One region of the Shigella sp. FC1967 genome, then DNA from elsewhere that is predicted to be linked to it. Evidence: predicted binding sites of a transcription regulator. Region 1 holds the regulator's gene; each other region holds the start of a gene.
What was found. Region 1 encodes PurR, which represses purine synthesis genes. Its sites were predicted from a motif close to CANGCAAACGTTTGCNTG; they were not measured.
Positions count from the first base shown of each region.

Region 1 (6,500 bases):
TTGCTATCGAAGATAAAGGCGATTTTCGTACCCATATCATTGAATTACCCAAAGAGTTAGTCAGCAATTTAGAGACAGGTGCTTCTGTTGCAAATAATGGTTGCTGTTTAACGGTCACTAAAATTGAAGGTACACAGATTAGCTTTGATTTAGTGAAAGAGACATTACGTTTAACTAACCTTGGTGAATTAAAGGTCGGCTCCGAAGTAAATATTGAGAGAGCGGCTAAGTATGGTGATGAAATTGGTGGCCATGTGATGTCTGGTCATATTGTAACAACGGCTGAAGTTGCCAAAATCATTACGTCAGAAAATAATTTACAAATTTGGTTTCGTATTTTTGATAAAGCATTAATGAAGTACATTTTACATAAAGGTTTTATTGGTATTGATGGGATCAGCCTCACTGTGGGCGATGTCGTAAATAACCGTTTTTGTGTTCATTTAATACCAGAAACGCGCGATAGAACAACATTGGGTTGTAAACGCCTTGGTGATAAAGTCAATATTGAGCTTGACCCTCAAACTCAAGCGATTGTCGATACTGTAGAGCGTGTTATGGCACAACAAGCGCAGCAACAAGCTTTATTAGCAGCACAACAACTTAGCAATGAAGAATAAATTTCACATAATTAATGTTGTTGTTCTGAACAGATAGCCAAAGAAAAAGCCAGTTTGTCAATCAAACTGGCTTTTCTCTTTTTATCAAAAGAATAATTAACGCGGGATCTGTAGACCGCCGATCTGGCCTTTAGGACTGAGTACTATTTGCCATAACTGGATATCTCTAGCGCGAAATGCACCCGCACAGGCATTAAGGTAATAGCTAAACATACGTTTAAAGCGCGGAGTGTAGTTAGATTCAATATCTGGCCAACAAGCTAAAAAACGCTGATACCACGCCATTAATGTTTTATCGTAATCAGCACCAAAGTTATGCCAATCTTCCATCACAAATTTATTGTCCATTGCATGAGCAATTTTTTGAATAGATGGTAAACATCCATTAGGAAAAATATACTTGCTTATCCAGCTATCTACATTCACTTTATCGCGATTAGAACCTATGGTGTGCAATAAAAACAGACCATCTTCTTTTAAATTATGGCGAACGACATCAAAATAAGTGGCGTAATTCTTAGGGCCAACATGCTCAAACATACCGACAGAAACGATACGATCAAATTGTTCATGCAAATCACGATAGTCTTCTAAAATAATATTAACATCAAGTCCTTGGCATCGTGCTTGTGCTAATTTCTGCTGTTCAACAGAAATAGTGACCCCAGTGACAGAAACTCCAAAATGTTTTGCGGCATAAGCGGCAAGTCCACCCCAGCCACAGCCAATATCTAATAAGGTCATACCTGGTTTTAAATCTAATTTTCGGCAAATTAAATCTAATTTATGCTCTTGGGCTTGGTCTAAATTATCTGCATTTTTCCAGTAACCACAGGAATATTGCATATTAGGATCAAGCATGGCAGTAAATAGGTCATTACCAAGATCGTAATGCTCTTTACCTACCATCCATGCGCGTTTTTGTGTTTGTAGATTAAAAAGGCGGGCTGTTGCAATCTTAAAAATATCATGTAGGTTTTGTGGGAGCTTATCTTCAAGACCAGCACGTAAAACTTTATGAAAGAATATATCCAGTCGCTCACAATCCCACCAACCATCCATATAACTTTCGCCGAGACCTAATGAGCCTTGCTGTAATACTCTTTTATAAAAATTCTGATTGTGAACCTGAATATCATAAGGTTCTGAGCCATTAACTCGAATATCAGCGTGAGCTAACAGTTCTATTGCGATCTTTTTAAAAGGATCGTTGGAGGTCTTTCGGCCTTCTTCTACACAAGATGTACTCATATACTCTCCGCGTAAACTAAGCGGGTTTTGAAACATAAAGCTAAAAAAGGATGTGTGCAGATTGACAGTATTAAAATGGTATTGTGTTCAAAATGCATTGAACGAATAGAATTAATAAAATAACTAATCTGCCATAATCAGCAAATAATCTGTTTAATGTTTCAAAATCCGAAAGAAAAATAAATAAAACGCTATTACAGCGTATAAGCAAGTATAGAGATGTAAATTGTTTTTCTCTAGAAAAGAAAAAGGCCATTTTTTATAAAATGGCCTTTTTAAGATAAATCCTAAAAGGGAGGGTGGTGATTATTCTACTGTTTGAACCGTGTGTTTGATAACAGATTTATTTCGCTGAATAAAGTAGCCAACAGCCATTGGGATTGCGGTTAACGCCATAATTGCAGTGGTGTTAATCAGAGGTTGTTGGCTGATAAATGCAGACACAATAAAACTGGCTAAGCTGCAAAGACCCAATTGAAGTGCATTTTGTAACGCAGCGGCTTTACCACTGATTTCAGGATAAGCGGATAAAGCATTAGATACCGCGATTGGATAAGATGCACCATTCATTGCGGCCATAATACAGAACGGAATTAAAATAGTCGTTAATGTTGGTTCCGTAAATTTAGCAACAAGGTATAAGGCGGTCATACTGACAGCATAACCAATTAATAACAGTGGTAGTAACGTTTTACCAGTCATTTTTGACAGTAAAATACGGCAACCATAACCACCCACCATAAATGCAATAGTTTGTGGAATATAACTTAAACCGATATCCTGTGGCGAATAACCCATTTTTTCAAGAATGATGGGTGAGCCGGCTAACCAAGCAAAGAAACCTGCACTACAAGAAGCGTAAACTAATACGTTACCTGTATAGAGAGGCGATTTTAGTAAAGTGATAAATGAAGCAGAAGATTGGTTCGCATCTGTGACTGATTTTTGTTTAATGTTTTTTAGCATTAATGTCGGTAGCATTAATACTAACGTTACTGCCATTAACAGCATGAAAATCATACGCCAGCCACCGTGCTCTAATAGCGATGCACCGATTAAAGGTGCAAGTGCAGGTGATAATGCAACCAGTGGCATAATTAAAGCAAAGACATGCTGAGCGCGAGATTCATCAAAACGGTCGATAACAAGAGCTTGCCAAATAACGGCAGCAGAGCAGACGCCGAAAGCTTGTAGGAAGCGCATAGCCAGTAAGCCAGTTGCACTTTCAACCCACAGCATACCAAGGCAGCCTAAAGAGAAAAGGCTTAAACCGATAAGAAGAATAGGTTTACGACCGACTTTGTCAGAAAGTGGTCCCCAAAGTAATTGAGCAACAGCAAAGCCAAATAAAAAGATACTTAAGCTATTACTAATAGCCCCTTCGCTAATAGCGAGTTCACGCTGCATCATACCAAATGCAGGTAAATACATATCAATAGCTAAGTAACCTAGCATACTTAAACCCGCTAGGTACACCATAAAGCTCATAGGTGTTTTTGATTGTGTGGATGTTTTAGAATTCATTTTATTTTCTATGCTATGTGATGTAGAACATTTTATATATTGTAACGAAGACTTATTTTACTTGTGAAACGGGAATATTTGGTTAATGCTGTGAAAAATTTTCAAAGGAATAAACTCTATGTGGTCAGAATACTCTTTAGAAGTTGTTGATGCAGTCGCAAGAACAGGAAGTTTTAGTTCTGCTGCTCAAGAATTGCACAGAGTGCCATCCGCCGTTAGTTACACTGTTCGGCAATTAGAGGAATGGCTTGCCGTTCCCTTGTTTGAACGCCGTCACCGTGATGTAGAATTAACCGAAGCAGGTAAAATTTTTATCAAAGAAGCACGATCTGTTATCAAAAAAATGAATGACACTCGGCATCTTTGTCAACAAGTTTCTAATGGGTGGCGCGGTCAGTTTAGTATAGCCGTTGATGGCATTGTAAAACCAGAAAGAACACAACAACTTATTCTCGATTTCTATCGTCATTTTCCTGATATTGAACTGTATGTCTATCCTGAAGTGTTTAATGGCGTATGGGACTCCTTGGTCAATGGGCGTGTTGATTTAGCTATTGGTGCAACAAGAGCCTCACCAATTGGTGAACGTTATAGCTTTAGAGATATGGGTTTTATGCCGTGGCGCTGCGTTTGTCATGTTGATCACCCTTTAGCAAAAGCACAACATCCATTAACGGATGATGAAATGCGGCCTTATCCAAGTTTATGTTTAGAAGATACCTCACGCAGTTTGCCAAAGCGTGACACATGGGCGCTAAATAACCAACGCAGGATGGTCGTACCAACATGGGATATGGGGCTTGAATGTTTGTTAGCGGGATTATGTGTAGGAATGGTGCCTTGGCACCGTGCTGAATCTTTAATTAAACAAGGCAAGCTGGTTACTTTACAACTAGCACAACCATTGCCAGACAGCCCATGCTGCCTGACGTGGGTCGATAAAAGTGAATCTCCCGCTTTAACATGGTTGTTAGATTATCTTGGAGATAGCCAAACCTTAAATGAGGAGTGGCTTCGTTAGAAATCAGGTCGTTGAATAAATATGAATTAACGACGGTAGTCGATAAAAGGACCATCAGCGACTGAACGACGCTCAACTAATCGTGGATGAACTTCGATTGTTTGGGCGTCTTCGCGTTTATTGACGATGCGATCAAGCAACATTGATAATGCCATTTGACCTAAACGTTCTTTTGGCTGGTGGACGGTCGTTAGGGCCGGTGTAAAATAACGAGCATTACGAATATTGTCATAACCCACAATAGAAATATCGAAAGGAACACGTAGGCCAAGTTCATCTGCTGCACAAATCGCACCCATTGCCATCACATCACCACCACAAAAAACAGCAGTAGGGCGATGTTTTTGATTTAGCATTTGGTACATGGCTTTATAACCAGATTCCGGCTCAAAGTCGCCTTGTACAATCCATTCATCTTTTACTGTGATTTTTGCTTCTTCCATGGCTTTTAAAAAACCTTGTAATCGGCCACCACCAGTATTACGTTCTAATGGACCAGGAATAATACCAATGTCACGATGACCTCGCTCAATAAGATAACGACCCGCAATATAGCCACCGTGGAAAGCGTTATCGATGATGGTATCTGTAAAGTCGCCACGCGCTTTACCCCAATCCATGACAACCATTGGAATATTACGATAGCCTTCTAAAAGAGTCAGAAGGTGATCGGGATATTCAGAACACATGACTAATAATCCATCAACACGTTTTTGTGCCAGCATTGCTAAATAGGCTTTTTGTTTATCAAGGTTATTATGTGAATTACATAAAATCAGTGTGTAACCTTTGCTATAACAACTATTTTCAACAGCTTCAATCACTTCAGCAAAGTAAGGGGCTTCACTGGACGTGGCTAACAGGCCAATAGATTTGGTGTGATTGACTTTTAAACTACGCGCAACGGCACTAGGTGAATAATTTAATTCTTTTATAGCGGCCCAAACTGCTGCCCGTGTGTTCTCAGCAACAAAACGTGTTTTGTTGATCACATGAGAAACAGTCGTGGTTGATACGCCTGCGCGTTTTGCCACGTCTTTTATTGTTGCCATGGTGTGGAAAACTCCTGACCTTCATTGGTCTCTTTTATCTAATTTTGTGGTTTGACTGCCAGTATAGTCATACATAGGGCAAACACTGGCAATAATTTAGCGATTAGCTGTGAATTTTGTATGATCTAGCTCAAAAGTGAAAGTATTAATCAATGTTATAAATTGTGCACTGGTCGCTATTTTAACAAATATTGATATGTGATAATAATTAACCATGACAAGGTTATGGTTAAAATGTGTATTATAATCATTTTGAGGGAGAAATAGATGGATACGGATCTGAAATTTGGTTTGAGTACAGCAGTTGCAGCGCTTGTTATGATCGTTTTATTTTCGACTATGTTATTCTAATCACTGCTTTATAGATTATCCGATCAATTTAAATAATAAATTATCGAATATCTGAATATAACAAAGGGCTCGAGGCCCTTTGTTATTTTATCACTAAAAATGAATCTGAATCACTCACCTTTGATTATCAAGCTCAATTAAGCAAGGTTAGCTTCAACAAATGACCAGTTAACCAATGCCCAGAACTCTTCTAAATATTTAACGCGCGCGTTACGGTAGTCGATGTAGTAAGCATGTTCCCATACATCAACAGTTAACAATGGTTTGTCTTCGCCTGAAACAGGAGTTGCAGCGTTAGACGTGTTAACAATTGCAATCGAACCATCTGCTTTTTTAACTAACCATGTCCAACCTGAACCGAAGTTTTTAGCTGCCGCATCATTAAATTGTTTTTTGAACTCTTCAAAAGAGCCAAATGCTTTGTTGATAGCATCAGCGATTTTTCCTGTTGGTGCGCCGCCTGCATTTGGTGCTAAGCAGTTCCAGTAGAAAGTGTGGTTCCATACTTGAGCTGCATTATTAAAGATGCCACCATCAGTAGATTTGATGATTTCTTCTAAAGATTTGCTTTCTAAATCAGTACCTTTAACCAGATTATTTAAATTGGTTACATAGGTTTGGTGGTGTTTGCCGTAGTGATATTCTAAAGTTTCTTTAGAGATGTGTGGCTCAAGAGCATCT
Region 1 covers NZ_MIIZ01000585.1:604-7,103, reverse strand. Annotated here, with positions in the region: gene BHE89_RS06050 (riboflavin synthase subunit alpha) at 1-620, shown strand, start outside; gene cfa (cyclopropane fatty acyl phospholipid synthase) at 717-1,871, opposite strand; gene punC (purine nucleoside transporter PunC) at 2,178-3,395, opposite strand; gene punR (DNA-binding transcriptional activator PunR) at 3,514-4,416, shown strand; gene purR (HTH-type transcriptional repressor PurR) at 4,443-5,468, opposite strand; gene cydH (cytochrome bd-I oxidase subunit CydH) at 5,736-5,819, shown strand; gene sodB (superoxide dismutase [Fe]) at 5,957-6,500, opposite strand, start outside.

Region 2 (17,826 bases), on a different contig from region 1:
AAACCATTTGCGGTATCCATATCAACAGCTTTTAGACGGTTTACTTCTCGTGCTAAATCAAATAAGACAGAATAGGCTTCTGGTGTATTGAAATCATCATTCATTGCTTCAATAAATTGTGCTTCGAATGCTTCACCGCCAACAGGCTGTGCACTGGCATCTGTTCCACGCAATGCGGTGTATAGACGTTCTAATGCAGTACGAGCCTGTTTTAAGTTTTCTTCTGTGTAGTTTAATTGGCTACGATAATGCCCTGATAATAAGAAGTAACGCACTGTTTCAGCATCGTAATAAGCTAATACGTCGCGAATAGTAAAAAAAGTTATTAAGTGATTTAGACATTTTCTCTTTGTCTACCATCACCATACCAGAATGCATCCAGTAATTAACGTAAGGACCATCATGAGCACATGTTGATTGCGCTATTTCATTTTCATGATGAGGGAACATTAAGTCTGAACCTCCACCATGAATATCAAAATGATGTCCTAATTCTTTACCATTCATCGCAGAACATTCGATATGCCAACCAGGGCGACCGTCTCCCCATGGAGATCTCCAGCTTGGCTCACCCGGTTTAGACATTTTCCATAAGACGAAATCCATTGGATTGCGTTTTACGTTAGCGACTTCAACTCGAGCACCAGCTTGTAGTTGCTCTAAATCTTGGCGGGAAAGTAAGCCATAATCAGGATCGGTATCAATCGCAAACATCACATCGCCATTATCGGCAACATAAGCATGCCCACGCTTAATTAGCGCTTCTGTTAATTCAATAATTTCAGCAATATGGTGTGTTGCACGAGGCTCTGAATCAGGACGAGCAATATTTAATGCATCAAAATCTTTATGCATTTCAGCTAACATACGAGTGGTTAATTGCTCACATGTTTCATTATTTTCAATCGCACGTTTGATAATTTTATCATCCACATCCGTTACGTTACGAACATAGTGAACATCGTACCCTAAGTAGCGCAAATAACGGGTTATGGCATCAAAAGCCACAAATGTACGTCCATGACCAATATGGCATAAGTCATAAATAGTGATGCCACACACGTACATACCTATTTTTCCTGCATGGATAGGTTTAAATTCTTCTTTTTGGCGAGTGAGAGTATTAAAAATCTTTAGCATCAGTGGACGTTCCCGTTTTCAACTGTACGTGTTTATTACGTTTTTATATAAAAGAAAATAACAACTACTATAACATGATATTAATTAGGATATTGGATCTTGAAAGCAAAGCAAACTCAAGATTAAGGTTTATATCTTACTCTGCTCAGCGCTTATTTTCACTGTTCAATCGCTGATAGTGAACAATCAAACTTCTGTTATTTGTTCAAATTTTGGCGAAAAATGTGTTTTTTCTTGTTTTAGTCTTTTAAAGAGGAAGAAAAGTGGCGCGAGAAAAAGATGCGTACTGACTAAATTAGGCAACTGTGATATAAAAACGAGACTGTTGTTTATGCCCAAATCTGGGTAAAGCTAAAATTATATTAGGATCTGAATATGGTTACTTTTCATACCAATTACGGCGATATCGTGATTAATACATTTGCAGACAAAGCACCTGCAACCGTAGAAAATTTTTTAGACTATTGTAAAGAAGGATTCTACGATAACACTATTTTCCACCGCGTCATCAATGGTTTTATGATCCAAGGTGGTGGTTTTGAACCAGGTATGAACCAAAAAGCGACCAAAGCACCTGTAAGAAACGAAGCAAACAATGGCCTAGCAAACAACCGTGGTACATTAGCAATGGCTCGTACGAACGATCCACATTCAGCTACTGCTCAGTTCTTTATCAACGTTGCAGACAACGATTTCTTAAACTTCCGTGCTGAAAATACAAATGGTTGGGGATACTGTGTGTTTGCTGAAGTTGTTGAAGGTATGGACGTTGTTGATAAAATTAAAGCAGTTTCCACAGGTCGTAGCGGTTTCCACCAAGATGTTCCTCGCGAAGATATCGTCATTAAAAGTGTAACGGTTAGCGAATAAGCCTCACTTTTTATGTGTACGCTTTTTATTGCAGACCTGCATTTAAGTGAACATGAACCGGCAATTACTGCCGGTTTTCTTCGCTTTCTAAAAGAACAAGCCATTCATGCAAAAGCACTTTATATCTTAGGTGATTTTTTTGATTTTTGGATCGGAGACGATGATCCTAATCCTTTACATCAACAAATTGCTCAAGCACTGATGACGCTAAAAAATGCAGGAGTGCCTTGCTATTTTATTCATGGAAATCGTGATTTTTTAATTGGCTCTCGCTTTGCGAAAGAGAGTGGTATCACCTTACTTCCTCAAGAAAAAGTGCTCGAAATTGAGAACTATCGTATCTTAATTTTGCATGGTGATACACTTTGTACGGACGATAAAGCATATCAACGTTACCGTAAAAAAGTACATAATAAATGTATTCAGCGCTTATTCTTGCTACTGCCTCTATTTATTCGACTGCGTATCGCTGACAAAATGCGTTCACGCAGCCAGCACGAAAATCAATACAAATCAGATGCCATTATGGATGTTAACCCGCAGGCTGTAATTGATACTTTTAAACATTTCAATACAGAATGGATGATCCACGGTCATACTCATCGCCCAGCAATTCATACTGTCAACATTGATAATAAACTACATTATCGCGGTGTATTAGGTGCTTGGCATACAGAAGGTTCTATGTTTAAAGTGACGGCTGAAAAAATAGAACTTATTCATTTCCCCTTTTAAGTTATTTTGCTTATTGTCTCCATAAAAAGGCTATTTTTTCTCTACGCAAACGTTTTCCTGCGCATGTTAGCGTGATACTATCATGCTCAGTTTATTAGGCTATATCCGTTTATGCTTACAGGAGCAGTTAAGTAATGTCTTCTCAAGTTGGTCTAAATACCTCTTCCGCTCGTATCGCTATTGTAATGGGCTCTAAAAGCGACTGGGCAACAATGTCTCATGCCGCCGATGTACTAGACGCTCTACAACTTCCTTATCATGTTGAGATTGTCTCAGCCCATCGTACCCCTGATAAGCTATTTAGCTTTGCAGAACAGGCAAAAGATAATGGTTTTGAGGTCATTATTGCAGGAGCCGGCGGTGCAGCCCATTTACCGGGTATGCTCGCAGCAAAAACGCTCGTTCCTGTATTAGGTGTTCCTGTTCAAAGTGCAGCATTAAGCGGTATTGATAGCCTTTATTCTATTGTACAAATGCCAAAAGGCATTCCGGTGGGAACATTAGCGATTGGTAAAGCTGGCGCTGCCAATGCGGCTTTATTAGCCGCTCAAATTTTAGCGTTACACTCTCCAACTATTTTTGAAGCATTAACTGCATGGCGTACCGCACAAACTGACGATGTATTAAATAACCCAGATCCAAGGGAGGCACTATGAAACCAGTTTGTGTGCTTGGAAATGGTCAATTAGGGCGAATGCTAAGACAAGCGGGTGAGCCTTTAGGAATTGCGGTTTATCCCGTAGGATTAGATGCAGAGCCAGAAGCCGTTCCCTATCAAAAAAGTATCATCACGGCGGAAATTGAACGCTGGCCTGAAACCCCTCTGACCAAAGAATTAGAACGTCATACTAACTTTGTAAACCGTGATATTTTTCCATTACTTGCTGATAGATTGCCTCAGAAACAACTTATCGATGAACTAGGTTTGGCCACGGCAGCTTGGCAACCATTAACGTCACCAACACAATGGCCTGATATTTTCGCACAACTGGGTGATTTTATTATTGTAAAGCGCCGTGTGGGTGGTTATGACGGGCGCGGTCAATGGCGCATTCATCCGGGCGAAGAACAGCAATTACCGGCTGAGATTTATGGTGAATGTATTGTCGAGCAGGGTATTCCCTTTTCAGGTGAAGTGTCATTAGTGGGAGCAAGAGATTGTCGTGGGAACTGCGTTTTCTACCCTTTAACTCACAATCTTCACCAAGATGGCATTTTACGCATGAGTGTTGCATTACCAACCCCATCGTCAGAACAACAACTGTTAGCAGAAAAAATGCTGACCGCGATCCTTAATAAGCTCAACTATGTTGGTGTAATGGCGATGGAATGCTTTATCGTTGGCAATAAATTACTTATCAACGAATTAGCCCCTCGTGTTCATAACAGTGGTCATTGGACACAAAATGGGGCTTCAATTAGTCAGTTTGAGTTACACCTACGTGCAATTTTAGATTTACCGATGCCCAAACCTGAGGTTTGCCAACCAGCAGTAATGGTTAATTTGATTGGTACTAATGTCAATCCTCAATGGCTTTCATTGCCATTAGTTCATTTACATTGGTATGAAAAAGAGGTTCGTCCTGTGCGCAAAGTGGGTCATCTCAATCTTGTACATCGCGATAATCAACCACTGAAAGAAACACTCGAATTATTAAGTGCAATGCTTGATGATGCCTATCAGTACCCTATCGAATGGGCTTTAGAAAAATTAAGCTAGCAGTCCGACTCATAAAGTTAGAGAATAATAGCCTTTAAACGAACAGACCTTAAATAAATAGGTCTGTTATTCGCTATTTTCTCCTGATTATTCAGGTTACTGCACCCATTCGATGGAGTCAGGATGCAAGTCACGCAACAAGTTTTTGGGCCCGTTTATCAGTGGAGTATGCTGATATTATTGGGCTTTGTGTATTTTTTAGCTACCGCTACCACATTTACCTCTTTAGGTGTTGTTCTTCCTAGTATGATAAACGAGCTAGGGTGGAACTGGACTCAAGCTGGCCTTGGCTTTACGTTATTAGGATTAACCTGCGGTCTTGCGAGTTTTTTACCTACATTACTGATCCGTAAATTAAGTGTTCGTCTTACATTACTTATAGGGTTAATCATTTTTGTCAGTGGTTTCTATTTTCTTTATGAAACATACACTATTGCGCGTTATTTTTTGGGTACGGCACTGTTAGGTGTTGGTTTTACACTACTGGCTACTGTGCCTGGTACTTATGTGATTTCTCGCTTATTTGAAAAACAGTCTTTTGCTTTTGGTGTCTACTTTACCATTGGTGGATTAGGTGGTGTTGCTGGACCTTGGATCTACTTTTTAGCAACTCATTTATGGCATACATGGCGAATGCACTGGCTTATTTCAGCACTCACACTCACTGTTGTTACTCTTCTTACCATTTTATTTTTACGCGAAGGTAATAAAGAGCAAGAGCACGCAAAAAAAATTAGCCAACTTCAAACCAAAAAACGTATTTATCAAACCAAAGAAATTTGGACAGCTCGTCATGCTTTAAGAACATGGCAATTTTATGTTATTGCTGCGACTTACACCGCTTTTTTATGGTGTGGGATCACGGTTAATAGCTTTGCTGTTGCACATATTATTGAGAATGGTTTTGGCGAAACTATTGCCGCGACACTATTAAGTAGCATGGCATTTATCAATGCTTTCTCTCGATTAGCGGGTGGCGCAATTGGTGAATGGTTAGAACCTAAAAAATTACTTATCGCAAGCTTAAGTATTATAATCATTGGGTTACTTGCACTAAGTATGGCTAATTCTTGGATTTACCTGATCTTATTTACGGTTTGTGTCGGTATCGGGTATGGCATGACATTCTTAGCATCAAGTATATTGCTTGCTAACTATTTTGGTCGCACCCCTTACCTTGAACTATTTTCAGTGATGAATTTAATTTCAACACTGGCTTGTTTAGCCCCCTTCTTTGCAGGAGCCATCAAAGATATATCAGGTAGTTTTACCCCCGCATTCTTGATTTTAACCCTACCTGTTTTATTCATTTTAGCGGTCACTCTATTTATGAAACCGCCAGTTTATCCTAAATTTCAGCATGCGAGTGAGCAAGAAAAATAACCATGAAATAAGCAAGATAGCGAGTTTCGTATTATAAAAACGCATTTTCTAAGGAGACATGAAACTGATGAATGATGCATTAATAATAAAATACTCAATAGGTATTGGCATCGCTTTAGCCTGTTTTGTTGGTTTTGTCATCGTATCTCTTTTTTCATGACAAAAAGAAAAAACGCCATAGAAATATTATTGTTCATATCAGCCAAGCTATCTTGCTTTGTAGTCTAGTGTTTATCTTAAGCCAATATTGTGAAATGGCCGTGGTCGATTTTAATCTCCATTTTATCTCATTTAGGATGATTAATTTTTTCACCTATATCGGCATTGCATTAATTTTAATGAGAAAATTTTTCTTACTCATTAATCGGCTAGAAGATGCTCAAATTAAAAAAGGCAGTGATCCGACTTCTGCTCGCATTATTTCTCGCATATTCAAAATCACGTTATTTGTCATTATCGTTTTATTGTTTGGTGAGCATTTTGGTATGAGCTTATCCGGCTTAATGACATTCGGAGGATTAGGTGGGATCGCCATTGGTATGGCAAGTAAAGATGTATTAAGTAATCTATTCTCTGGTGTGATGCTCTATTTTGATCGTCCTTTTAATATTGGTGATTGGGTACGTTCTCCAGACCGTAATATTGAAGGCACTGTAGTCGAAATTGGTTGGCGCATTACCAAAATCATTACGTTTGATCACCGACCACTTTATATTCCCAACTCCATTTTTTCCTCAATTAGTGTGGAAAATCCAGGAAGAATGACAAATAGGCGGATCCAAACTGAACTTGGCTTGCGTTATGAAGATTCAGATAAAATAGGTGTTATCGTTGAAGATATTCGCACCATGCTAATGCAAAATGACAAAATCGATACACAACAAACATTATTAGTCTATTTTAATCAATTTACAGACTCTTCACTCAATATCATGGTGTATTGTTTTACTAAAACAACGGTATGGGCACAGTGGCTTGAAGCTCAGCAAGAAGTCTATTTAAAGATAATTGAAATTGTGCATAAACATGGCGCTGATTTTGCTTTTCCATCTCAAACGGTTTATCTCGAGAAGTCTGCTCCCATTGCCCAATAATAGATAGAAAGTGGATACGTTTATTTCCATATAAATTCTCCATTGACTCATTGATTAAAATGGTATTTTATGCGATTTAAATGCATAGAACGCCATTTTTCTTTTAATTTATTTCAATCACATCCACAACCAAGTATATTGTTCGCCAATTATTCTATTGATAAAAACACGAGCATAATGAAAAAAATGAAGTTGGCGTGTCACCCTACTCTTTCACACTATTTTTATTGTGAACGTCCGATCGTTGATATTGTTGATGCAAATTTAGCGCAAGTATCAGCAGTCGTGTTGTCATTATCAGATATTGAGTCGGGCGAATTAGATCGCATTCATCAAACAGGCTTTCAACTCCCCGTATTTATTGCTGTTAATCTTAATGATGCAATCAGTGCTGAATTGCTCAATCAAGTTTCAGGGGTTGTAATTACGGATAAAAAAGCACATCAAAAAAATAGTGCGTTAATTAATAAAGCAGCACAGCAATATGAAGAGGATCTGACCACCCCCTTTTTTTCACGTTTAGTGAATTATGTTGCCGAAAAGAATATCGCTTTTGATTGTCCTGGTCATCAAGGCGGAGAATTTTTCCGTCGTCATCCTGCTGGTGAGCAGTTTTATCAATATTTTGGTGAGAATCTATTCCGCTCTGATCTTTGTAATGCTGATGTGGAAATGGGGGATTTGCTTATTCATGAAGGTGCGCCTTATGATGCTCAAACTTTTGCCGCGCAAGTGTTTAATGCCGATAAAACCTATTTTGTTTTAAATGGAACATCCTCATCTAATAAAGTTGCCTTAAATGCCTTATTGGCGCCAAATGATTTAGTGTTATTTGATAGAAATAACCATAAATCCAATCATCATGGCGCACTCATTCAAGCAGGAGCAACACCTGTTTATTTAGAGACGGCTCGTAATCCTTTTGGCTTTATCGGTGGTATTGATGCTCATTGCTTTGAAGAACACTATTTACGCCAACAAATTGCCGAAATTATCCCAGAACGTCAATTCGATAAACGTCCTTTCCGTTTAGCCGTTATTCAACTAGGCACTTATGACGGTACGATTTACAACGCAAGGCAAGTGGTCGATAAAATTGGCCATCTTTGTGATTATATTTTATTTGATTCTGCATGGGTGGGTTATGAACAATTCATTCCCATGATGAAACAATGTTCGCCTTTATTATTAACGCTTAATAAAGACGATCCTGGTATTCTCGTTACTCAATCCGTTCATAAACAATTAGCGGGATTTTCACAAACCTCACAGATACATAAAAAAGATGCTCACCTGAAAGGGCAATCACGTTATGTTAATCATAAACGTATGAATAATGCTTTTATGATGCATGCATCCACCAGCCCGTTTTACCCTCTTTTTGCAGCTCTTGATGTCAATGCCAAAATGCATTCTGGCAAAAGTGGTGAAGCAATGTGGATGAGTTGCGTAAAGCAAGGCATTGAAGCCCGCAAGTCATTACTAAAACAGTGCCAGTTTATTAAGCCATTTATTCCTGAAATGGTTGATGGACTTGCTTGGCAAGATCACGATACAGATGAAATCGCTCGCGATCAGCGTTTTTTCAATTTTATTCCTAATGATAATTGGCACTCATTTGAAGGTTACACCACCAATCAATACTTTGTTGATCCTTGCAAATTAATGCTTACAACGCCAGGGATCGACCCTCATACAGGAGAATATGGATCTTTTGGTGTACCAGCATCTATTTTGGCAAATTATCTACGTGAACACGGTGTTATCCCTGAAAAAAGCGATCTCAATTCAATCTTATTTTTGCTAACACCCGCAGAGCATCAAGCGAAGTTTGATCGCTTAATTTCTTTGATTGTTCAATTTGAAAAATACTTAGTGGAAGATGTGTTATTAGAACAAATATTACCTTCTGTTTGCCGTCGCTATCAATCTCGTTATCAGGGTTATACATTGCGTCAACTCTGTCAGGAAATGCATGATATTTGTGTCACGTACAATATCAAGTTACTGCAAAAACAGATGTTTAGAAAAAATCATTTTCCTAAGCGAGCACTAAGCCCGCAACAAGCTAATATTGAGTTTGTTCGTGGTAATGTTGAATTGTTACCTTTAAATAAATTAGCCGGCCGAATTGCCGCTGAAGGTGCCTTACCTTATCCACCAGGTGTTTTATGTGCTGTACCTGGCGAAATTTGGGGGGGTGCTGTTTTACGTTATTTTCAGGCACTTGAAGTCACAATTAATCAGCTTCCAGGCTTTTCAACTGAGCTTCAGGGGGTTTATATTTATGATGAAGGGGATGGCAGTAAGCAAATTTATGCTTATGTGATAAAAGAATAATTATCTTTTCACACAAAAAAATGCTGATATTTTAATAATATCAGCATTTTTATTTAACGCTATTTATTCGCCTTATTTATTTTCATTATTCGCCTTGAATTCGTCGATATTGCCCTTTATCTTGCAACAGTCTGACGCCTAAGATACTACCACATAATGAAAGCAATAATGCCGCAACAATAGGTACGGTGATCCACATTCCCCATTGCGGTTGCCAAGGGAAATTAAACACCGATATTTGTAATAAACTTAATGCGACTTCAGCGCCAATCGCCGCAGCTAATCCCGCCATTAAACCTAATAATGCAAATTCAGCCCAAAGAGTCCGTCTTAATAATGATTTACCTGCACCTAATGTTCGATACACGACTAACTCAATGCGTCGTTGTGTCATTCCTACCTGAATTTGAGCAACTAGCAATAAAGCACCACAGAGCATGACCAATCCAACCATAATCTCCAAAGCTCGACTGACTTGCTGTAAGATCTGCTGAACTTGCTGAATTAATGCACCTGTATCTAACACACTTACGGTTGGAAATTGACGATTGAGCGCAGTAATTAATGCGCCCTCGCCATTGTAATAAAAACTACTCATCCATTTTTCTGGCTGATTACTTAACCCTTCTTCAGAGAAAATAAAGAAGAAATTAGGGCGCATATTCTCCCAATCGACATGGCGAATACTAGTAACAATGGACTTAAATTCACGAGTATCACCGACAAATGTTAATTCATCACCCAACTTAATATCGAGTTTTTCAGCAACGCCTTGATCAAGAGAAACGCCATTCCCCATAGGAGGCCATGTGCCCTCAATAATCACGTTATCTTTTGGCAATTCGCTATGCCACGTTAAGTTAAGCTCTCGACGAACGGTGTTATTACCTGCATCACGTTTATCAGCCCACTCTTTAGCATTATGCTCATTAATTTGAGTTAAACGTGCTAATACCACCGGGAATGCATCCATTGGTTCAACATCATGTTTTGCCAATAAAGTATTAATTTCTTGAACTTGAGGCGCAGACATATTGATTAGAAAATAGTTCGGACTATCTGCGGGTAATTGCTTTTGCCATTTATCAAGTAAATCACCTTGAATAAGGACTAAAAGCGTTAACAACATAAATGAGAGCGCGAAGGCTGCAAGCTGAGTCATCGTTTGAAAAGGCTGTCGTAATAAACGAGTGACGGCTAAGCGCGCACTAAGTTGGCGAAATGTAAACTGTTTTAATACCCATAATCCTAACCAGCCAATTATTCCGAGTAAAAAAGCAATAACAATAACACCAAATAGAATTGACCAAAGTAAGACGCCTGTTCCTGCAAAAAGCGTTAAAGCGCCAACAATAATTAAGCCTACTATTGGTAAATAATAACGAAGAGGCCATATAGGCGCCGTAGTATCACTTCTTAATACGCGAGAAGGTTGTGTTGCCATTAATTGATAGTAAGGTCTTAATCCTGTTAATAAAGCGATTAACAACAAAGAGCCCACAGACCATATCCATGGCAAAAAGCTCGCTTCAGGCAAACTTTTAGGTAAAACTGGCGCTAAAATTTGTAGCAGTATTGCCTCAAAAATAAGCCCTACTAATGAGCCAACAACAATAGCACCAATAAGGATCACCCCCCATTGCCCAACGATCCATTTTCTCAATGCACGTTTATCTGCCCCCAACGTTTTTAGTACTGCAATTAAGGTATGGCGACTACGGCAATAATGAGCCATTGAAACAGCAACTGCCGATATAGCAAGCAATAGCGTCAATAGCGCTGAAAGCAAAAGAAAATTTTTCGCACGTTCCATGGATTGTGAAAGTGCTCCACTATCTTGTTTTAAACTATTCCAACGCTGATCGGGTTTTAATAGTGGGTCGAAACGTTGCTGATAACGATCAATAACGGACTCGTTACCTGCAAACATATAGCGATATGTCAGGCGACTTCCGGGTTGCACCGCACCTGTTGCTTCAACATCATCAAGACTAATTAAAATACGGGGTGCAATTTGAAACGGATTAAATCCACTATCGGGCTCTTGAATTAACACACCACTAATCGTAAATGAGGCATCGCCTACATCAATCTTATCGCCGACTTTTATATCAAGTAATTCAAGTAATCTGGCACCAACAAGTGCCGTTCCTTTTTCAGGTTTTAGCCCTGCTGGCTCTGTTTCTAATTCACCATACAGTGGATATAATTTATCCGCAGCTTTTACCAATGCAAGCTGTGGTATATCGCCTTCAGGAGCATAAGACATCGTAGTAAATTGCATTTGGCGACTGAGCGTTAACCCTTCTTTTTTCGCCGCTATAAGCCAGTTTTCATCAACGGGATAAGATGCCCGTAAAACTAAATCGCCAGCAATTAAATCACGACTTTGAGCGTAAATGCTTTTATCAATGCGATCGCCTATACGCCCTAAAGCAAGCACACAAGCAACTGCTAGCGCTAAAGAAAGCCAAACAATTAATAATGCAGGAGAACGCCATTCACGCCAAAACCAACGCCAAATCATGACTCCTCCTTAAGTTGTCCATCGACTAATCGTAATCGTCTTTGGCAACGAGCGGCTAGCTCATTGTCATGAGTCACTAAAATCAATGTTGTTGCATAATCTCGGTTAAGCGAGAACAACAAATCTGCAATTTTATCACCCGTCTTACGATCAAGGTTTCCCGTTGGCTCATCAGCAAAAAGAATAGCCGGCTGAGTACAAAATGCTCTTGCTAATGCAACGCGTTGTTGCTCACCGCCAGAAAGTTGTGCTGGCATATGATATAAACGTTCGCCTAATCCTAACAGCTTCAGCAAATCAACAGCACGTGCATGACTGTGTTTTTCTGACTCACCTTTTAATAATGCGGGCAACTGCACATTTTCGAGTGCATTCAATGTTGGGATCAGCATAAATGATTGAAAAACAAACCCGACATGTTGGGCTCGCAACTTGGCGCGTTCTTCTTCATTCATTTGAGTGAGTTCTTTCCCCATTAAATGCACACTGCCAGAGCTACCATCATCTAATCCAGCAATGATACCTAATAGGGTCGATTTGCCCGATCCTGACTCACCGATTAACGCAATTGTTTGTGCAGACTCGACAACTAGCTCAACACCCTGCAATATAGAGATCTGACTATCACCTTCTCCTACTTGTTTGGTTAACTGATGAACTTCAAGAACCTTTTCCGTCGACATACATTTTTCCTTATCGTTATGATGATGTTTAGCTTTAAGGCGATTGCTGCTGATACCTTTCTAATCTTTGGTGACAGCTTGAGTGCAGGATATCGTCTTCCAATTGAAAGTGCATGGCCACAACGCCTTGCTGATAAATGGAAAACAACCCACCCTGACATTAATGTTATCAATGCAAGTATTAGTGGTGAAACGGCCTTTCAGGGACAAAATAGGCTTCCTGATTTATTAAAACAACATCAACCACGTTGGGTTTTAATTGAATTAGGTGCAAATGATGGCTTACAAGGATACCCTGTTGCACAAACAAAAGAGGCATTACAAAACATCATTACACAAGTAAAAGATGCCGGCGCAACGCCACTTTTTATGCAAATAATGATTTCACCTAATTACGGTAAACGTTATACACAATCATTTTCAGCAATCTATCCAAAGCTCGCTGAAGATAATGCGCTTCCTCTGCTCCCTTTTTATATGGAGCAAGTCGCTGATAAACCTGAGTGGATGCAAAATGACAGCATACACCCCAATGAAGATGCTCAACCTTTTATTGCGCAGTGGATGGATGAAACATTATCCCCTTACTTAACACGTTAGACTATTCTGACAGTAGTTGACGTAGATTAAACGAGATTAATTGTAAAATTATGCAAAAAACGGTATTGATTACAGGAAGTTCCAGTGGGATAGGACTCTGTGCAGCAAAAGCACTAAAGAAAAGAGGCTATCGCGTTCTTGCTGCTTGCCGTAAAGGTGAAGACCTTGAACGCATGGAAACACTGGGATTAGAACCAATCCATCTTGACCTTGATGATCCCAAAAGCGTTGAAAATGCGGCTCTAGAAGTTATTCAGCTAACAAACGGTCGTTTATATGGATTATTTAATAATGGTGGATTTGGTGTTTATGGCTCATTAGATGCCATTACTCGTCAACAAATGGAAAAACAGTTTTCTACTAACTTTTTTGGTTTACATCAGCTTACTACATTACTTCTACCTGCAATGTTACCTCATGGTGAAGGAAGAATTATTCAAACGAGTTCTGTAATGGGGATTATTTCAACATCTGGTCGAGGCGCTTACGCTGCCAGTAAATATGCCGTAGAGGCGTGGTCAGATGCGCTAAGAATGGAAATAGCGCATACCGGTGTTAAAGTCAGTTTAATAGAGCCAGGTCCAATACGAACTTGTTTTACTGAAAATGTCGCTCAAGCTGAAAAAGATAAGCCGGTAAAAAACCCTGGGATTGCGAGTCGTTTCACATTAACACCTGAAGATGTCGTGAAAAAGCTTATTCATGCTTTAGAAAGCCCAAAACCTAAGATACGTTATCCCGTAACCTTATTAACTTACGCCGTCAGAATACTAAAACGTTTTCTACCTGATGCGTTAATGGATGCTATTCTCAGTCGCCAGAGCGGCAAGGCTTGATTTTTGCGATTTCACCCTTACTTATTAATGAAATAGCGTTATAAATCGCATCTATATTTAAAACTCTCAAAAAGGGAAAAATTAATGTTAGCAACTGCACATATTGTTGATGTAAATGAATCAAATATTCAACAAATTATAGAACAATCCATGACTAAACCAGTTATGATGTATTTCTATTCAGAACGTAGCCCTCATTGTGCAGAGCTTGGCGCAACATTAGATAAACTGGCAGCCGAATTTGCTGATCAATTTATTTTGGCAAAATTGGATTGTGATGTTGAACAAATGATAGCCTCACAATTTGGGCTACGTGCTATTCCAACTGTTTATATTTTACAAGAAGGTCGCCCAGTTGATGGTTTCCAAGGCCCTCAACCTGAAGAAGCGATCCGCCAAGTATTAGCCAATGTATTACCAAAACCAGAAGAGTTAAAAGCGGCGCAAGCGGCGCAATTACTTTCTGAAGGAAAAGCCGAAGAAGCGTTACCTCTACTCAAAGAAGCACATCAACTCGCACCTAAAAACAGTGAAATTACGCTCGCACTGGCGGGGGCTTTAATTTCTTTAAATAAAAATGAAGAAGCTCAAACTCTGTTAATAACTATCCCATTACAAGATCAAGACAGTTACTATCATAGTTTGTTAGCCCAAATTGAATTACAAAAACAGGCTGCTGATACGCCTGAAATTCAACAATTACAGAATGATTTTAATCAACAACCTGAAAATACCGATCTTGCCATTCAACTTGCACTAAAATTACATGAAGTTGCTCGTAATGAAGAGGCGTTAGCGTTGCTATTTAGCTTTATCAAAAAAGATCTAAATGCAGGTGATGGACAAGTTAAGAAAACCCTGATGGATATTCTATCAGCCTTAGGAACTAATGATAATTTGGCGTCGAAATATCGTCGTATGGTGTATTCTTTACTTTATTAATTTTATTATCTTATCAAGAAGACTTAGGACAGGTATATGGAAATAGTCATTGGTATTATCATCTTATTCGCTATTATTTTAGTTTTATGCGGTGTTAAAACCGTTCCACAGGGTTATCAGTGGACTGTCGAACGCTTTGGTCGTTACACTCGTACTTTGGCTCCAGGGCTTCAAATTCTCGTGCCATTTGTTGATCGTATTGGTCGCCGTATCAATATGATGGAACAAGTACTTGATATTCCTTCTCAAGAAGTTATTTCTCGTGATAACGCCAACGTCAGCATTGATGCCGTCTGCTTTATTCAAGTCATTGACCCTGTAAAAGCGGCGTATGAAGTTAATAATCTTGAGCTTGCGATTATCAACTTAACATTAACGAATATCCGTACCGTATTAGGCTCAATGGAACTTGATGAAATTCTTTCTCAACGTGACCAAATTAACAGCCGCCTTTTACTAATTGTTGATGATGCAACAAACCCTTGGGGTATTAAAATTACCCGTATTGAAATTCGTGATGTCCGTCCACCAAAAGAATTAATTTCTGCAATGAATGCTCAGATGAAAGCAGAACGTACTAAACGTGCTGATATTCTTGAAGCTGAAGGTATTCGTCAAGCGGCGATCTTAAAAGCTGAAGGTGAAAAACAAGGACAAATACTGAAGGCGGAAGGTGAGCGTCAATCTGCGTTCTTACAAGCAGAAGCTCGTGAACGTGCTGCAGAAGCAGAAGCCAAGGCAACACAAATGGTATCTGAGGCCATTGCAAAAGGTGATATGCAAGCCATAAATTACTTTGTTGCACAAAAATATACTGATGCACTATCTCAAATTGGCTCAGCTAATAACAGTAAAGTGATTATGATGCCATTAGAAGCAAGTAATCTCATGGGCGCGATTGGCGGTATTTCTGAATTACTTAATACCAAAAAAAGTGACTCTGGCAACAAGAGCAATTAATTATGATGGAATGGATTAGTGCTCAACCTGCACTTTTCTGGCTTTGTCTTGGTGGCTTGCTGTTAATTACAGAAATGTTAGGAACAGCAGGATACCTTTTATGGTCAGGAATGGCGGCGCTGTGTGTATCGTTGATCACATGGATATTACCCATTAGCTGGCCTATTCAAGGTGTTTTATTTGCGCTCTTAACGGTTATTAGTGCTGTGCTTTGGCACCTTTGGCTTAAACGCAGAAAACTATCAAAAGAAGCTGAAAACTTAAATCAGAAAACACATCAACTGATTGGTGTTCATGCTGTTTTATTATCAGATACTGAAAATGGTTTTAGTCGCGTAAAATTAGCTGATGGCAGTTGGCGTGTTTATTCAGACACGCCATTACTTGCCGGCGATAAGGTAACAGTAATCTCAATTGATGGTATTACCTTACAAGTGATTGCGTTTAAACCGACTGTTTCTGATGATGACAACACCCTGACAAATGATTGATGATTGGGCAATCAGCACCATCATCACCAGGACATTCGCTAGCTAATAAAAGTAATCGCTGGCGAATGGCATTAAGCTCATTAATTGTTTTTTCGATTTCAGCCACTTTTTTTAAGGTGGCTTCTTTCACGTCAGAACTATGACGAGAAGGATCTCTTAACAACATCAATAAAGCCCTGCACTCTTCTAAACTAAAACCAACCTCTCTCGCTTGGCGTAATAAAGTTAACTCTTCAATATGTTGAGCTTGATAATAGCGATAGCCGTTTTCACCTCTTTTGGGTGGGGTTATCAAGTCTTTTTCTTCATAAAACCGAATAGCTTTAGCCGTTAATCCTGTTTTAGTTGCTATTTCACTAATATTCAAAATTCCCCCTTGACCTTCCCCTCGCGGAAAGGTTTAGCCTTTATCACTGATAAGAAAAAAACCTTTAAAGAAAGCAAGTTACCGAATATTGCGCAATAATAGAGGTAACGCTTTTATGATGGAGATAATTAACATGGCAAAAACTATAATATTCGCACTAAAAGGACTTTCATGCTCCCATTGTGTTAATAGTGTAAAAAAAGCACTTGATGCTCGCAATGACATAGAGCAGGCAATTGTAACTATTCAATACGCTAAAATTGACAGTGATGCAACCGCTGAAAGTTTAATCAAAACAATTGAAGATGCAGGTTATGAAGCAAGTGTTGCAACACTGCCCGACGTAAAACTAAGCCTAAGTGGGCTTAACTGCATGAAATGTGTCGGTAAAACTGAAAAAGCATTATTAGCCGTTGAAGGTGTTGCCGCCGTTAATGTGACAAAAGAGTCAGCCGAAATTTTTGGTGACGCGACTGCGGATACTTTAATTGCAGCGATAACAGCTGAAGGCTTTCAAGCAAGCTTAGCGCCCACAGACAACACAATTCAGTTAACGCTATCGGGTTTAAATTGTGGTCACTGTGTCGGTTCAGTTAAAAAAGCGCTAGAAAATACGGCAGGGGTTGAAACGGCTGACGTTGAATTAACTCACGCAAAAGTAACCGGTTCCGCAACCGCTGAAACCTTAATTACTGCCATTAAAGACGCGGGTTTTGAAGCACAACTCGCAGGTACTGATTTCCCAAAAACTGAGCCGCTGACGCAAACGCATGCACAACTGGAAGCATCGTCAGCGGCTATTTGTGATATTCCAGTTGAGAATACTGATATTGATAATGGCGCTGAAATCGATGTTGATGATGACAGTAGTGTTCAACTTTTAATTGATGGCATGACCTGTGCAAGTTGCGTCAACAAGGTTCACAAAGCATTACAATCCGTTGATGGTGTTGAAAATGTGCGTGTAAATCTGGCTGAGCGCAGTGCATTAGTGACCGGTGAAATCGATCATGATGCTCTTGTGACTGCGATTGAAAAAGCGGGTTATGGCGCTGAAATTATTCAAGATGATGTAAAACGCAGAGAACGTCAGCAAGAAGTTGCTGTTGCCAATATGAAACGTTTTCGCTGGCAAGCG
Region 2 covers NZ_MIIZ01000654.1:2,127-19,952, reverse strand. Annotated here, with positions in the region: partial or broken gene cysS (cysteine--tRNA ligase) at 1-1,140, opposite strand, end outside; gene ppiB (peptidylprolyl isomerase B) at 1,516-2,010, shown strand; gene BHE89_RS08800 (UDP-2,3-diacylglucosamine diphosphatase) at 2,023-2,745, shown strand; gene purE (5-(carboxyamino)imidazole ribonucleotide mutase) at 2,880-3,401, shown strand; gene purK (5-(carboxyamino)imidazole ribonucleotide synthase) at 3,398-4,465, shown strand; gene BHE89_RS08785 (MFS transporter) at 4,589-5,848, shown strand; partial or broken gene BHE89_RS08780 (mechanosensitive ion channel family protein) at 6,172-6,942, shown strand; gene BHE89_RS08775 (ornithine decarboxylase) at 7,120-9,282, shown strand; gene ybbP (putative ABC transporter permease subunit YbbP) at 9,368-11,809, opposite strand; gene ybbA (putative ABC transporter ATP-binding protein YbbA) at 11,806-12,492, opposite strand; gene tesA (multifunctional acyl-CoA thioesterase I/protease I/lysophospholipase L1) at 12,463-13,092, shown strand; gene BHE89_RS08755 (SDR family oxidoreductase) at 13,143-13,928, shown strand; gene BHE89_RS08750 (co-chaperone YbbN) at 14,013-14,870, shown strand; gene BHE89_RS08745 (SPFH domain-containing protein) at 14,907-15,830, shown strand; gene BHE89_RS08740 (NfeD family protein) at 15,833-16,321, shown strand; gene cueR (Cu(I)-responsive transcriptional regulator) at 16,275-16,688, opposite strand; gene copA (copper-exporting P-type ATPase CopA) at 16,822-17,826, shown strand, end outside.
Region 2: a site for PurR is predicted at 2,788-2,805, ahead of purE (5-(carboxyamino)imidazole ribonucleotide mutase). Genes of this name have one in related genera too.

Region 3 (3,609 bases), on a different contig from region 1:
ATAGACTGTATAAAATGCAAACGTTAAGTAACTAAATAAAAATAATAGATAAATAACAATAGAAATTAAATTTGAAGACTCACTCGCCATGCTAATGATTATTCAATTGTTCTTAACATCGACATCATAACAACATCACAATATTTACCCTCTCTAAAAGCGGCTTTACGGCGTACCCCTTCGACTTCAAAACCTAATTTCTTATACAGATGCAAGCCTCTTTCATTGTCTGAATACACTTCTAATTCTAATCGTGTGGCGGCTAACCAATTGAAAGCATAATCAATTGCTGTATTGATAAGTAATTTTCCGACACCTTTTCCGGAATATTCAGCACCAACACCAATACCAAAACTCACAATATGACGACGACGAGGATGATTATCGATGATTAGTGCTAAATGTCCCGCAACTTGATCATCAATGGTAGCAACAAAATGAGGGATATTTTGTTCTGAAAATTCAAGTAATCTTTTTTTCCACATCGTGACTGAAGGATAAGGAAATTGGCAAGTACAAATATATAAATCAGGATGTGTATATAGCTGTTGAATGGCTGATGCGTCGTCAGGTTCACCATGACGTATTTTTATTTCTTGCATATATGCTACCAAAAAATTAATCACTAGACTTAATTTCGACAATAGCGAATAAAAGTAGATAAATAAATAGCAAAAAGGCGGAATAAAAATATATTCCGCCTTTTGTGTTTAAAACCGATTATTTAAATTAAATTGCCCACTCACCCGCATAAAATGCCACTAGCGCAAGTGTAATTAATACTGTACCCATATTGAGTTTACGCCATTCACCAGCAAAGACACGGCCAATGACCAAACAGCCGAAACCTAGCATAATCCCAGTGACGATATTACACGTTAAAACAATAAATACAGCACACACCATACCTGACATAGCATCCACAAAATCACTAAAATCTAACTTAGTGACATTACCTAGCATCAATAAACCCACATACATTAACGCGGGTGCTGTTGCATAAGCTGGAACTAAATAAGAGAGAGGCGATAAGAACAAGATCAGTAAAAATAAAATACCAACCACTGTTGCGGTTAATCCTGTTTTACCACCAGCGGCTGTTCCTGCGGCTGATTCAACATAAACCGCAGCAGGTGCAGCACCTATAACACCCGCAAAAATACTACTGACAGAGTCAGACGTCAGCGCTTTTCCGCCATTAATAATTTGCCCGCGTTTATCTAATAAGTTTGCTTGACCCGCAACAGCACGGATAGTCCCTGTGGCATCAAAAATAGCCGTCATCACTAACGCAAGAACACTTGGTAACACTAAAGGTTGTAAGGCACCTTTAATATCCATTGCAAGCAGTAAAGAAAGCCCATCTTCACCTAATTGAGGCATTTTAAAGATGCCTTGATATTTCACATTAGGATCAAAAATAAGACCAATAATTGAAATAGCGACAATGACTAATAGCACACCACCCGGTACTTTACGCTTTTCTAATCCGAAAATAGCCGCTAATCCAGCAAGTGACATCAGAACAGAGAATGATGTAAATTTCCCCATTGCAACAGGTAAACCATCAAATGGGTTTTTAATCACTAATCCAACACTGTTTGCTGCGATTAAAAGTAGAAAAAGCCCTATCCCTATTCCCGCACCATGTGCGATACCAATTGGAATATTTTTTAAGATCCAAGTACGAATGCCCGTTAATGAGAAAACGGTGAATAAACATCCCATTAAAAATACGGCACCTAATGCAACGGGTACAGAGATGTTTTGTCCCAAAACTAAGCTAAAAGCAGTAAATGCGGTTAATGAAATCGCACAACCAATTGCCATAGGAAGATTTGCCCACAATCCCATTAGAAGAGAGCCTAATCCCGCGACTAAACAGGTTGCGATAAAAACCGCGGTATGTGGAAAACCGGCTTGTCCTAACATGCTAGGAACAACAATCACGGAATACACCATCGCCAAAAATGTCGTCAAACCGGCGATCATTTCTTTGCGAACAGTTGTACCGCGAGCTGTAAGTTTAAAATAGCTATCCAGTTTACCGGTGGTTGCTGATTGATTAGCAGACATTACATTCCTCTGACATAAAAACGGTTCACTCTCCAAAAAAAACGAAAAACGATTACGTATCAATTAAAATGACCTCTTGTTAATAAGAAATCTTAAGAGGGAGTCAAAAGCAAACGTTTGGTTTTTCGTGTGGATTGAGTGAGAGAATTTGACGCAAACGATTATCTGGTGCTTTTAGGGTAAGAATCAAGCGAAAAAATACATTTTTAATAAAAATGTCATAAAAAGATAATGTAAAGTCATAAAAAAAAGAAAAAGAGGAAAAGAAGGAAACTGGTGCCACTTTTTTTTGTTCGCTAATTTAGCTACGTTAGGTCAAGTTAAGCCTCTTTCAACAATTTTAATTCGATGTTTTAGTCACTCTGGATGAGCAAACCTTAAATCGTTTTGAACGACGTGAGTATGGATAAACGGACAACTTTAACTAACTCGTCCGTTTAACATAAAAGGGATTATTTGAAGTGATTAGGTTTCCAACGTGTTTCTAAATCCTCTAATAATTCAAAGGTAATTTTTTTTAGCAAAGCCTTTCATTTCGGGGTGATAGTTAACCAAAATAGAAATTTTTTGGTTTGAGTTGGTCATTTTGTTTAATGTAAATACTTCTGATTTACCTATAAAGTTACCTAAAACTGTTCTTTCAGGAGCCTGCCTAATCGGATTACCAATATGTTTATAGAACCATTGGTCAGTCATGACTTGCTCTAATCCAAAGGGGATCTTATTGGGGAATACCCAGCCATTTTTCATATTTTCAGGGATCAGTGTTAGTGTAATTTGTTCTAACTCTTTTGATGGGTTTTTAAAAGATAAAAAAATAGACTCTTTGGTCATCCTTAGGGTGACTTCATCATCCCCAGAATTCCCTTGTGGTTTGGTTTTATACGGAATGAGTCCATCGTCATAAAGTTCATCATAAGTATCCCCTAATCGCAGCACTAAGGCTTCAATATTTACACTCATTGGTATAATCCTTTCGCTCTATTTAATCGGTGTAATTCTGCTAAAACCTTATCCAACTGTTCATCTGATACGTTATATTCTGCTTTTAAACATCGTCGATCTGCTTCCCAATTTCGCTCAACCGCTTCTTTAAGATCCTGACTGTCATACTCTTTTCGACGTAGCTTAGTATCATCCTCTAATTCTATCTTTAAATCTTTTTCCGATATTTTTGGATTTAACTTTTTTAAATAAAGTCTAACTGCGGCTTGTGACGGAATATGATCAACTTCATAAATTTTCTAATGAAAAGTTGGTCTTTATTCGGATCCCCAGCAGGCTCAGAGTGAAAAAGTAGGCCTAAAACTCCCCATCGAGAGGCAATCGCAACATCTTTAACGGCATTGAGGACACGTTGATAAGGCACGGGGGTAGGTTTAAAGATAGGTTTAGGTAATATGATGGATTTAGGCGACGCATAGGATAGTGAACGCGCTTCCATGAAAAGTTTAGCTGACGCTATGGAAACAGAAACAGGAGTTACCTGACCTCCTGCTGTCGTTTTTCCTATGATGGATTTAGGCGACGCAT
Region 3 covers NZ_MIIZ01000753.1:47-3,655, forward strand. Annotated here, with positions in the region: gene BHE89_RS11980 (GNAT family N-acetyltransferase) at 99-602, opposite strand; gene BHE89_RS11985 (NCS2 family permease) at 730-2,076, opposite strand; gene BHE89_RS11990 (DUF6392 family protein) at 2,578-3,039, opposite strand; partial or broken gene BHE89_RS12000 (hypothetical protein) at 3,266-3,609, opposite strand, start outside.
Region 3: a site for PurR is predicted at 2,227-2,244, ahead of BHE89_RS11985 (NCS2 family permease). Genes of this name have one in related genera too.